4 regions of the Anaerobacillus sp. MEB173 genome follow, and region 3 is predicted to be linked to each of the others. Evidence: riboswitches for the same ligand, from Rfam matches in the RefSeq annotation. Region 3 holds a riboswitch; each other region holds the start of a gene.

Region 1 (3,157 bases), on a different contig from region 3:
AACAATCTCATGTAACAATGCGACGCGTTTTAGCTGAGGGGAAATTGGATAAAGTTATTTTTCCAAGTGCTGCTTCAGTCAAGCAATTTATAACATCAATCGTGAATGCCGGTATTGATCCTCTACAATTGCTGACTGAAACTGATGTCGTTTGTATGGGAGAACAGTCAGCAAAAGCAGCCAAGGAAGCCGGAATTCAAGTCGTTGATATTCCGCATGAACCAACGGTAGAAGAACTTATAACAACACTTACTTCTAAAAAATCAGCAGTCGCAAAAGCTTAATTGACTTGTTTGAAAAGGCTATCCTTTCTTGTGATAGCTTTTTTTTCAAATTTTAAATAGATAATAAAGAAGGTGAGAAAGTGAAAGCAGTATTATACGTAGGACACGGCAGTCGCGTAACAAAAGCAAATGACCAACTGATCACATTTATACAAAAAGTCATGCCAAACATTGAGACTGAGATACAAGAAATATGTTTTCTTGAATTAGCAGCACCAAGCATAGTAGAGGGAATAGAAAAATGTGTTCAACGAGGAGCTGAAGAAATTGCTGTTATTCCAGTCCTACTATTAGCTGCTGGTCACGCGAAGGTTGATATCCCAAGGGAATTGAATAAAGCACAACTTCGCTTTCCGTACATTACGTTTTCGTATGGTCGTCCGTTAGGGATTAGTGAATCAATCATATCAGTATTAGGAGAACGATTAGAGGAGCAAGGATTAGAATTAACCAATACCACTAATCGGCACGATGTCACAGTTCTGTTAGTTGGCCGGGGCAGCAGTGATCCAGAAGCTAATAGTGATCTTGCAAAATTAGGTCGATTACTATGGGAGTATTATCCAATTAAAGATGTGGAAACTTGCTATTTAGCAGCAACAGAACCATCGTATGAGGAAGGTCTGCATAAGGCGTTGCGTTTAGAAGGTAAAAAGGTATATGTTTTGCCATACCTTTTATTTACGGGTATACTCATGAAAAAAATGCAAAACACGTTAACTCAGTATCAAAATAAATGTGAAAAAGAATTAGTGCTTTGTAATTATTTAGGCTATCATCCGAAATTGGCAGATGTTGTTGTTCAAAGAGTAAATGAAGTCTTGTAAGAATACTTACATTTTTAATTTAGAAGCTGTGTTATCGTTTGATGTTCATTCTAACCTCCAAACCTTTCAGTACCTGAAAGGCGTGTGAATTTAGTAATTCACACGAACGAGCCAAAAATCAACATCAAACGATAATTGAGCCAATTTAAAAAATATTGATAATAACAATTATTAAGAAAAAAGTAGACAATTTTAAGAATCATTGTTACTATACTTCATAGTAGAAAATTTCATAGTTTTGGAATAGGTGTTGATAAAGATATGCTTTATCAGCTTAATAGGGAAGTTCGGTGTAAATCCGACGCGGTCCCGCCACTGTAATTTGGTTGTTAACCTGTATAGGTCACTGTTCTTATTAAGAATGGGAAGACACAGGAAAACTAGAACCATAAGCCAGGAGACCTGCCTATTCTCATAACACTGTTCAACCTACGGGGATATAGGGAGGTGTTAGGGTGCGAGTTACACTTATGTACATATTAACAAAGCATTTCTAACCGATAACCGAGGTTGGAAATGCTTTTTTTTATGAAAAAAAGAAAGTTTAGAGTTTAGAGTGTAGAGTGTAGAGTTATTTATGTATTTCAAGAAGGTTTTTTTATACCTCTTTGAATTCCCCCTCTTCAACTCTAAACCCTACATTCTAAACTCTAAACTAAAAAATGGGGGAATGACGTTGTCTAGTAAACGTGGAAAATTACTTATCATTGGTTTTGGTCCTGGAAATGAAAAACATATGACGTTTCGAGCGAGAGAGGCATTTTTGGAATGTGATAGTGTAATTGGCTATAACACCTATGTTGATTTGATTAAGCCAATCCTAACAGATAAACAGCAGATTGTTCGAACGGGAATGACAGAGGAAGTAAGTCGGGCTCAGGAGGCTGTCCGTCGTGCTGAAAAAGGAGAGGTCGTCGCTGTTATTTCAAGTGGTGATGCTGGTGTTTATGGAATGGCAGGGTTAGTTTACGAGGTACTAATGGAGAAAGGCTGGAAGGAGGATGAGGGAGTAGCGGTCGAAATAATTCCCGGAGTTTCTGCTGTGAATTCTTGTGCCTCCCTACTCGGAGCTCCGATAATGCATGACGCTTGTACAATCAGTTTAAGTGACCATCTAACACCATGGGAGTTAATTAAAAAGAGAGTAGAAGCAGCGGCACAGGCCGATTTTGTGATTGCTCTGTATAATCCGAGAAGTGGACGGAGAACACGCCAAATTGTAGAAACACAGCAAATTCTGCTTCGGTATCGTTCACCTGATACACCAGTAGGACTTGTAAAAAGTGCCTACCGGGAGCGCCAACATGTCGTACTCACTGACCTCGCTCATATGCTTGATCATGAAATCGGAATGCTGACAACAGTCATTATTGGAAATCAGTCGACATTTTTCTATGACGGAAAAATGATAACACCACGAGGATACCAGAGAAAATACACTTTAACAGCAATGGAGCAATCTTTAAAACCGCATGAGCGTTTAAAGGAAGAAGCAGAACCGTGGGCGCTGCATCAAGGGATAGTGGAGGAAACAGAATCTAGTAAACGAACGTCAACGGAGTTAGCAGAAGAAGCTTTAGCATTATTACATCAAGAAACTCCGACTGAAACGGTCGGTATAAATGGGTTATCGGTATTTAAACAGGAGGAGATTTTTGAATTTGCGGTTTCTCCTGGAGTCATTGCAAAAACGTTTACAGCAGAGCAATTGCTTGCTATAGCCAATGTTGTTGGTAAAGAGGGAACAATGGAATATACAACTGACCACCGCTTGAAGATTTCCGTCCCAACAAATGATCCTACGCAAATCATTGACGAACTAAACGCCCAAAATTTAATGCTTCATCCAATTGGCGATGTTATTCAAGTTAAGGCATGTGATTTTTGTAATGGAGAAAAAGTCGATGCGATTCCATATGCGGAAGAAATTCAGCAACAATTAGGTGGGAAGTCAGTTGCTAAGCAATTAAATATTGGAATAAATGGCTGCGGTATGGCTTGTTATGGAGCAGTTACCGATGATATTGGGATCGTTTTCCGTAAAGG
Region 2 (3,157 bases), on a different contig from region 3:
AAACAGTACAAACAGTAATGTTATAAATCCGCATACAATACTAAAAAAAGGAAGAGTAAATTTCCCTAGCAATGGGATTGATATACCAAGAAATAATACAAACACTGCACCGACAGCTGCCCCTGAAGATACACCTAACGTATACGGATCAGCTAATGGGTTTTTTAGAAAACCTTGAAATGCAGCACCAGCAAGAGCCAGTGACGACCCAACTAATAAAGCAAGGATAACCCTTGGGAAACGAATGTCCATAACAATATGAACAAGCATCGGATCAACCTCTGCATGAATCGGAATACCGAACAAATTTTCAGATAAAATAAAGATGATAGTAGAAAAGGGAATCGATATACTCCCTATCGATATCCCTAATAATACAGCTAACATTAAAAACAATAACGCACAAAGATAAGCAATGAAACGATTATTGTGCAAAAATTTCTGGGTAGATGAGTTCTGCAAGTTTTTCGACCCCTTCAACTAAGCGTGGACCTGGGCGCTCAACGATGTTGGCTTCAATATTATAAACTCGTTCAGATTTCACAGCAGAAACTTCTTGCCAAGCTGGACGGCTTATAACATCCTCAACTGCTGTTTCCATACCCTCCCAATGTCCATAAGTAGTAATAATCACATCTGGATTCGTGCTAACAGCATCTTCCTCAGTATAATTCGGCCATCCTTCTTGGTCTCCGGCTGCATTAACAGCATGGATCATTTCAAGCATTTCATGCATAAATGTACCTTTCCCAGTCGTAAACAGGTCTGGGGCTGGCCAAATTTCAACCCAAACTTTCACTTGATCTTCTTCATTGATTTGTGCTGCTTTTTCAGTAATAACATTAATTCTTTCTTTCATCGAATTCACAATGTCTTGTCCTTCTTCAGCTTTACCAGTCACTGAAGCCACCATCTCAATTGAGCTGTACACTTCATCAAATGTAGAACCACCATTTGTTACAACAACGGTTAATCCAGCATTTCTTAATTGCTCAATACCTTCAGAAACGTTTAATGCATTAGCAAGAACGATATCTGGTTGAAGTGAAAGGATTTTTTCAACGTCAAATTCCATTCCACCAATACTATCTTTTGTGTCTTGAATCCCTTCTGGAAAATCATCGTTATCGGTAACAGCAATGACTTTGTCTAATAGATCTAGGGCATATAAAATTTCTGTATTACTTGGAGTAAGTGTAATGATACTTTCAGGTTCAGCCTCAACTGTAATTTCTTCACCGGTCGCATCTTTGACAGTTACTGGGAAGCTTGCTCCTTCAGCAGCCTCTTCTTCTGTAGCTTCATCTCCTTCAGTTACTTCCTCCACTTGTTCTTCGCTTTCATCGTTTGTCCCACCGTCTTCTGCTTCATTCGAACTGCACCCGAGTAGAACTCCTACTGATAATAGGACTGTAAAAAGTAATAATAACCACTTTTTCATTTGTCTCTTCATCTCCTTTATACATCTGTTAATATTCATGGTGTAAATCAAAGTCTCTACAACATAAAAAAAGCTCCCCTTCTGGAGAACTTAATTAAACAGTAGCATAGATAACGAAAATAACTGTAATCTACTTTACTGCTTCACCTTTTCCTCGAAGGATTCACAAAACATTAAGGCAGGTCTCCTGACTTACGCATGAACGAACATTTCCCCCTTCCCATCATCACTAGACAGTGGTTATAATGAAATGTTCTAACGTTTACAGTGGCGGGACCGTGTTGGAATTTCACCAACTTCCCTTTTAATCACAAATCGTGACCTTAATGTACAAATTATTAAATTGATTTACATTAACCATTATACATAATTTTCTCTTTTTTGACAGCTTTTTTACTAAGACCATTAACAATAAAGCAGACATATTATCACTGCTGTATTTTACAATGATGACTATGATATAATCGGAATGTTTACGTTTAATATAGTTAGGAGATGATACTGTGTCTGTAGAAGAACATCGCCAAGAGGCACCGAAGACAGTAAACTGTATGATTATTACTGTTTCTGACACACGTACGAAGGAGACAGATAAAAGTGGAAAGCTCATGCAAGAACTATTAGAGGAAAATGGCTTTCAAGTCGTTGACTACCACATCGTAAAAGATGAATATACAGCGATTCAAACACTCATTCGTGACGCCTCAGTCCGGGTTGATATAGAGGCCATTCTCCTCAATGGCGGTACTGGCATTACACTGCGTGATACTACATATGAAGCAGTACGTGATACATTAGATAAGGAAATGCCTGGTTTCGGTGAAATCTTCCGCTACTTAAGTTATGTTGAAGATATTGGCTCTGCAGCCATCTTAAGTCGGGCCATTGCTGGTGTACGCGGAAACACTGCTATCTTCTCTACTCCGGGCTCATCAGGTGCTGTTAAGCTCGCCATGAATAAACTAATCCTCCCGGAACTGACCCATGTCATGCGTGAAATCTATAAAGACAGGAAATGAGAGAATTTAGAATTTAAAATGTAAAATGTAAAATTAATAGGGCATTTTCAGAGTAGCACTTTGGAAGTGCCTCTTTGTTTTGCATTCAAGCAACTCTAAACTCTACACTCTAAGCTCTAAACTAAAGAAAAAAGCTGCCAAGAATAATCTTCTCGGCAGCAACGTTTCTTATGAAACAAAATTTTTCTGTTTATTTCGGGTTATTCCTCTATTTTGCGAGGGATAAAGAAGGAAAATGTCGTTCCTTCATTTAGGATACTATGAACAGAAATTTGCCCTTCATGAGCTTCAACAATATTCTTAGCAATTGCTAATCCTAAGCCTGTACCTGAGCGCCCACGAGTTCGGGCCTTATCCGCCTTATAGAATCGCTCAAACACAAACGGTAAGTCCTCTTCAGGAATACCAGATCCTGTATCTGTTATATCAACCTTAATCCCAGTTTCATGCGAATCTACGGATAAAGTGACACTTCCATTTTCACTCGTATGTCGAATCGCATTGTCAATTAGATTCGTTAATACTTGCTCAATTCGATCAGCATCGATCCAAATAATTGTATCATCATCGGCTGAAATCTGTGCATTCAGTTCGATACGATTATCGTGTGCTAACCCTTGAAACTTCCTGATAATCCTTCGACTAAACTCCCTGATATTCGTTGGCTCGATATTGAGCTGAATATTTCCTGATTCCA
Region 3 (3,157 bases):
TACTCTGATTTCATTCGTTATCCGATCAAAATGGACGTATCGGTTAAGAAAGCAAAAGAAGACAGTGACAATGAGTTTGAGGATGTAATTGAAGAAGAAATCATCAATAGTATGGTTCCAATTTGGAAAAAGAACAAAAACGAGCTAACTACCGAGGACTATGAGAACTTTTATCAAGAAAAGCATTACGGTTTTGACAAGCCGCTTAAGCATATTCACATTACAGTTGATGGTGCGGTACGCTATCATTCGATACTTTATATTCCGGAAAATATTCCATTTGATTACTATTCAAAGGAATTTGAAAAAGGCTTAGAACTTTACTCAAATGGCGTACTCATCATGGAAAAATGTGCGGATCTACTTCCTGATTACTTCAGTTTTGTAAAAGGGATGGTCGACTCTGAAGACCTTTCATTAAACATTTCTCGTGAGATGCTTCAGCACGACCGTCAATTAAAGCTGATTGCCAAAAACATTAAGAAGAAAATTAAGAGCCAGCTGCAAAGCATACTGAAGGAAGAAAGGGAAAAATATGAGCAATTTTACAAATCTTTCGGCCGTCAGCTAAAATACGGCGTGTATAGTGATTTTGGTGCAAATAAAGAGGAATTGCAAGACCTGCTTATGTTCTATTCATCTAAGGAGAAGAAGCTCGTAACATTGGCTGAATATGTGGAAAGAATGCCTGAGGAGCAAAAATACATTTACTATGCTTCAGGGGAATCGAATGACCGCATTGCCAAGATGCCACAGACAGAGCTTGTTGTTGATAAAGGATTTGAAGTACTGTATTTCAGTGAAGATATTGATGAGTTTGCGATCAAAATGCTCATGAATTACAAAGAGAAAGAATTCAAATCCGTTTCAAGCGGTGACTTAGGAATCGAATCTGATGAAGACAAGAAAGAGATCGATGAAAAAGAAACGGAAAACAAAGAGCTGTTTACGCAAATGAAAGAGATTCTAGCTGGAAAAGTGAAGGATGTCAGAGTTTCTAAACGCTTGAAGACACACCCTGTATGTTTGGCAACAGAAGGGGAAGTCACAATTGAAATGGAAAAAATCCTTCAAGCGATGCCAGATAATCAAAATATTAAAGCAGACAAAATCCTTGAAATTAACGTCAATCACGATGTGTTTACAGCTTTAAAACAATGTTTCGAGAACGATAAAGAGAAGCTAAACCTTTATACAAATCTATTATACAACCAAGCGCTTCTGATTGAAGGATTGCCACTTGAGGATCCTGTTCAATTTACAAAGGACATGTGTAAGGTAATGATTTAGTTATCAAACAAGCCGAATTCACAAACATGTGAGTTCGGCTTTCTTATTTTAATTATTATAAAATTCAGAAAGTATATTTTAAATTGATATCGATAGAAACCGGGAAAATAATGGTAGACATTAAAGGTATGGTAATGTAATATAAAAAAATAATTATATACATATTCTAGACAGGTTGTTGTGCATTGAAGAATGTATAGCTTAAAAGGGAAGTTCGGTGAAATTCCGACACGGTTCCCGCCACTGTAATCCGGAGTAACTTGCACGAAGTCACTGCTTTAATAGCGGGAAGACGCAAGAAGCGACGATGGTAAGTCAGGAGACCTGCCTGTTTAGAGAACACAATGTGACCTGCGGGATATAGGGAGGTGTTTGCGAAGACGAAAGTAATGTATGCATTTTTTAAGGCAGAACATACCATTGTTTTTTGTGAGCATTTAAACCTAATAGGTTTAAATGCTCTTTTTAGTATGTAAAAAGAGGGGGAGAAGGTTTTGGAAAATGTTTATTTCAGAAAATACTATGATGCATTAGGAGCAACTCTGTTAATCTACGCTTCGAAGCGAAAGGTAGAAAAAGAATACATCGAATTAAAATCAAAAATTATCGATGATAAAAGTAATAGAGTAGATCGAGAAGAAGAATTGCAGGCGCTTAATAAAGCTTATCAATCGATTGTGTGCTTTTTCTCTTAATGCTTTAAAAAGCATATAAGGATGTGGTTCAATGTCGTATACGATTATAACGAATCAGAGGGAAATTTTAAAAATATTACAGAAACTTCATTTTCATTCTAATCTAAATCGTTTTCGTGATTCAGATAAACAACAAGAGGCGATGCTCATTGCGATGGAGAGTGATGATGTATTAATGGCCCTGGCATTAAATAATGAAAACATTATTGGATACGCGATTATACTTTCACCAGAAAGTGATGAGAGGTGGATACGATTAAATTATCTGAAGATGTTAGGCGTAATTGAAGTAGCACCAGAATTCCGAAATCAAAAAGTGGGACAGAAATTGTTACAGGCTTTGTTTAGATTAGCTGAAACAGAAAACTACATTATTATTTCATTGGAATATTGTTGGCATTGGGACCTAGACATGACAAATGGGGATCCCATTCTATATAAAAACATGCTTAAACATGTTCTGGAGTCAGTTGGATTTGAGGAATTTCATACAAATGAACCAGACATCGCCTGTTATGATGTGAATTTCATGATGGCCAGAGTGGGTTCTAAAATAACACTTAGTCAATTGTACGATTTTGCTAATCTAGCCATTCAATCGAATGTTGACTTATAAAATAATTAAGTAAGAGGAGAGGGGAATTAATTTGGCGACTTGGGATTTATCAACAACTAAGCATCATGTATTAATTTGTAATGGAAGCAGTTGCAAGAAAGCAGGAGCTGAAGACTTGACACTGGCTATTCGTAAAGAAATTTCAAATCAAGGGCTTGATCAGATGATCCATACAACAAGAACACTTTGTAACGGTCGTTGTCAGGATAAATGTGTATTAATAACTTACCCTGATGGAAAATGGTATAAAAATATTTCGGCAGAAGATGCTCCGCAATTCATTGAATCATTAATGTCAGGACATGACATTGAAAGTTATATCAGTCATTGTTTTAATGGGACTGGATTTCAAGCGTTAGGTGAAACGGTGAAAGGAACAATAAAAGACGAACATATTGTTAAAAAAGTTTCTAAAGGGTTATAGCCACTTAATGCACAAAGGTTTTACATTCCCCCACATCCATGAGTCGTAAATCCTTGACTTGCTGAATATGATGTACAAGCGACTGGTTGTCTCATGGAGGTGTTTTATGGCTGTATTTTTCAGTTACATATT
Region 4 (3,157 bases), on a different contig from region 3:
CATGCCCAACAAATAAAACAGCATTCACGTTCGTCACACCCCTTTTTTAGTGTAGAGTGTAGAGTGTAGAGTGTAGAGTTATTGAAAGTAACTCTAAAGAAGATTTTTAAAACCTTCACTGCATTTGCCCTCACCAACTCTAAATTCTAAACTCTAAACTCAACTTCTTAGACTCACCCAAATCAATTCTAAATTCTAAATTATTAATTATTATTTGCTCTTCAACGCCCATGGTTCTGCTTCTGCGCTTAATCGTTGATGCGGCTTTAACTTTTGTTCATCTGCACTTAATGTATATTTTCGTTGATATCCACGTGGTGTGATCATTTTTCCGTCATACATAAATGTGGATTCATTGCCAATGATGACGGTTGATAGCATTCCGATTTCATGTTCTAACATGTGTGCTAAATCTGTGAAAATCACTTGCTGACGATTTCGGTACGCACTTTTTACAAGACCAACTGGTGTTTCTGACGAGCGATAGTTTAATAGGATTTTTTGGGCCTCCTCAATTTGCCGCGTTCGCTTTCCGCTCTTCGGATTGTACAGTGCTATAACAAAATCCGCTTGAGCTGCAGCCCTCACACGCTTCTCGATCATCTCCCATGGTGTTAAATGATCACTCAAGCTAATCGTACAAGCATCATGCATGACTGGTGCCCCTAAAAGTGAAGCGCAAGAATTAATTGCTGAAATACCTGGAACAATCTCAACTATAATCCCATCTGCTTCCTTCCAACTTTGTTCAGCTAATACCTCGTAAATCAAACCTGCCATACCATATAAACCAGCATCACCACTTGATATGACTGAAACAATCTTCCCAAGCTCAGCTTGTCTTACTGCCTCCCTTGCTCGTCCTACTTCCTCAGTCATACCGTTACTTATCACTTCTTGCTTCGTAATAAGGGGTTCAATTAAATCCATATATGTCTTATAACCAACGACAATATCACTTTCAATGATTGCCTCCCTCGCACGTACAGTCATATGCTCCTCGTGTCCAGGACCAATACCTACAACGATTACTTTCCCCTCTTGCTTGTTCATACGAAACTCCCCCTCTTGTTATATGAAAATAGAAATACCAAAGCCTATACTTATTAATCCTACAATTGAAATGACAAGTCGTTGTAACCGAAGATTAGTCGTAGCTGCCTTAAACGGAACTCCAATCACCATGGCAACGAGAAACATCCCAACAATTGAACCAAAACCAAATAGTAGTAAGTACGTAAACCCAACTCCTATATTACTTACTTGAGTTAACATTAGTAACATGAGAGCACCACTGCCTGCTAAGCCATGAATCATTCCAACAAAGAATGAACGGCGATGAAAATGCTCTACCCCAACACTCTCATTCACGCTCTTTTTCTTATTGACATATTCAGTGATGATCGCCTGTAAACCTAGATAGATTAACAACAGCCCTACTAACCATTCGAAATAAAGCTCCAGATGCTGCGGAACTGAAATACCAAAAAACAGTACAAGAAGACCAACAGCTAGAATCATAACTGAATGCCCTAATCCCCATACGGCACCCGTCATTCCCGCTTTAAAAACACTCTTTGTACGAGTCATAATTGTCGACACTGCAATGACATGATCTGCATCCAAAGAGTGGCGTAACCCAAGTAATAAACTAAATCCAAGTACTGACCAAACGCTCAAATCCATTTCCCAACTCTCCTTCATTAGTCGATATTTCATAAAAAAAAAGCATTCCTAACCTACATAAGAGGTTAGAAATGCTTCCATATCTCATTGATCAGCTTAAACTACACTAAAAATGAATAAGACCTGCACTCTAACACTTCCCCATCTCCCGTAGGTTAAACAGTGTTGCTAGAAAAGGCAGGTCTCCTGGCTTTTGGTTTACGTTTTCTGTGCCTTCCCATAAAAAAACAGTGGCATACTTACAAAAAACAACCCAATTACAGTGGCGGGACCGCGCCGGATTCTCACCGGCTTCCCTCTTGAAGATTACTAGAATCTTCACCTTTTCCCAAACATTATGAAATTATAATTTAACAGTATAGAAATCTGCTATTTTTGTCAATCTTTTTTGTTGCTTTATGACGATTATTGTTACCTTACTACTACCGCTACAGATATCGTTACATTTCCAGACTTCTTCTTTTCTAGCAAAAGTTTGCTTTCTCCTGATGAAAGCTTTGCAGCAGGTTCGCTTACTCCATAAGCTCCTGTATATTTAAAAACAGTCTCTGAAGGATTTTCAATTTCTACCTTGTTTAATTGTTCAGGAGTGTAATAGACAAAGTCCCAACCAAATTTTTTACAAACATCCAGCATGCCTTGTTCATCTTTCTTTAGATCGATGGTTGAAATCCCTTTTACAGAAAAAAATGAGATCTCTAATTCGGCTAACGTATCAATAATAACTTGCTCAATTTCTTCAGCACTTGTGCCACGGTTGCATCCCATCCCTAAATAAACAGATTTTGGGCGATAAATAACATAATTTGATAGCCATTTATTTTCAAAATCAAAATTGAAAAGCCGGTGAGTAATGATTAACGATGCATTAACATCAAGATCCTTCGCCTCTTCCAATGAATCAGCACATTTAATGTTTGCAGGAAGCGGATGGCTGTACTTCCACCAGTTTCTCTCCCCAGACTCTTGAATCACGACAACTGGCTCCTCATTGACAACCGCTGCACTCACTGGTGTGACGTATTCATCACCATCGATTACCCAGCCGAAATCTCTTCCTAATAAATCAACTGCGATTGTTTTCTGAACATCAGAAGCCGTCGTAATAACAGGTGTCGCTTGCAGCAACTTGGCAATTGTCCGTGTTAATTCATTTGCTCCACCTAAATGACCAGAAAGTACACTTATGACAAATTCCCCTTTATCGTCAATGACAACAACGGCTGGGTCTGTTTTTTTATCCTTCAAGACAGGAGCAATCATTCTGACAACCGCACCTAATGAAACGACAAAAGTTATCCCATCATACTGTTCAAATAACTGGGGGATTATCTTTCGAACCGAACCTTCAAACATGGTAATTCCCCGTTCTTCCTCATCACCTTGTGAAAATTTAGTCATATAAAATAGATCTGCAGTTGGCATTAATGACTGCAGCTCTCGGATCATCTGTACACCGTGTTTCGTAATT

What was found. A riboswitch is a leader RNA that binds a small molecule or an ion and turns the genes downstream of it on or off. The one in region 3 is predicted to bind cobalamin.
Region 1: it holds a riboswitch for cobalamin, as region 3 does, so the genes downstream of both, cobJ (precorrin-3B C(17)-methyltransferase) here and ACJ2A9_RS01200 (hypothetical protein) in region 3, are expected to answer to the same signal.
Region 2: it holds a riboswitch for cobalamin, as region 3 does, so the genes downstream of both, ACJ2A9_RS10855 (ABC transporter substrate-binding protein) here and ACJ2A9_RS01200 (hypothetical protein) in region 3, are expected to answer to the same signal.
Region 4: it holds a riboswitch for cobalamin, as region 3 does, so the genes downstream of both, ACJ2A9_RS04440 (hypothetical protein) here and ACJ2A9_RS01200 (hypothetical protein) in region 3, are expected to answer to the same signal.

The regions. Positions count from the first base shown of each region.
Region 1 is NZ_JBJMAU010000002.1:21,583-24,739, reverse strand. Features, by position in the region: gene cobA (uroporphyrinogen-III C-methyltransferase) at 1-284, shown strand, start outside; gene ACJ2A9_RS04465 (sirohydrochlorin chelatase) at 365-1,111, shown strand; cobalamin riboswitch at 1,340-1,535, shown strand; gene cobJ (precorrin-3B C(17)-methyltransferase) at 1,788-3,157, shown strand, end outside.
Region 2 is NZ_JBJMAU010000004.1:202,639-205,795, forward strand. Features, by position in the region: gene ACJ2A9_RS10850 (FecCD family ABC transporter permease) at 1-462, opposite strand, end outside; gene ACJ2A9_RS10855 (ABC transporter substrate-binding protein) at 425-1,441, opposite strand; cobalamin riboswitch at 1,602-1,782, opposite strand; gene ACJ2A9_RS10860 (MogA/MoaB family molybdenum cofactor biosynthesis protein) at 1,993-2,460, shown strand; gene ACJ2A9_RS10865 (ATP-binding protein) at 2,661-3,157, opposite strand, start outside.
Region 3 is NZ_JBJMAU010000001.1:243,947-247,103, forward strand. Features, by position in the region: gene htpG (molecular chaperone HtpG) at 1-1,290, shown strand, start outside; cobalamin riboswitch at 1,446-1,636, shown strand; gene ACJ2A9_RS01200 (hypothetical protein) at 1,785-1,985, shown strand; gene ACJ2A9_RS01205 (GNAT family N-acetyltransferase) at 2,017-2,601, shown strand; gene ACJ2A9_RS01210 ((2Fe-2S) ferredoxin domain-containing protein) at 2,633-3,025, shown strand; gene ACJ2A9_RS01215 (LysE family transporter) at 3,132-3,157, shown strand, end outside.
Region 4 is NZ_JBJMAU010000002.1:16,694-19,850, forward strand. Features, by position in the region: gene ACJ2A9_RS04430 (sirohydrochlorin chelatase) at 1-28, opposite strand, end outside; partial or broken gene cobJ (precorrin-3B C(17)-methyltransferase) at 223-1,053, opposite strand; gene ACJ2A9_RS04440 (hypothetical protein) at 1,072-1,686, opposite strand; cobalamin riboswitch at 1,846-2,027, opposite strand; gene ACJ2A9_RS04445 (cobalt-precorrin 5A hydrolase) at 2,098-3,157, opposite strand, start outside.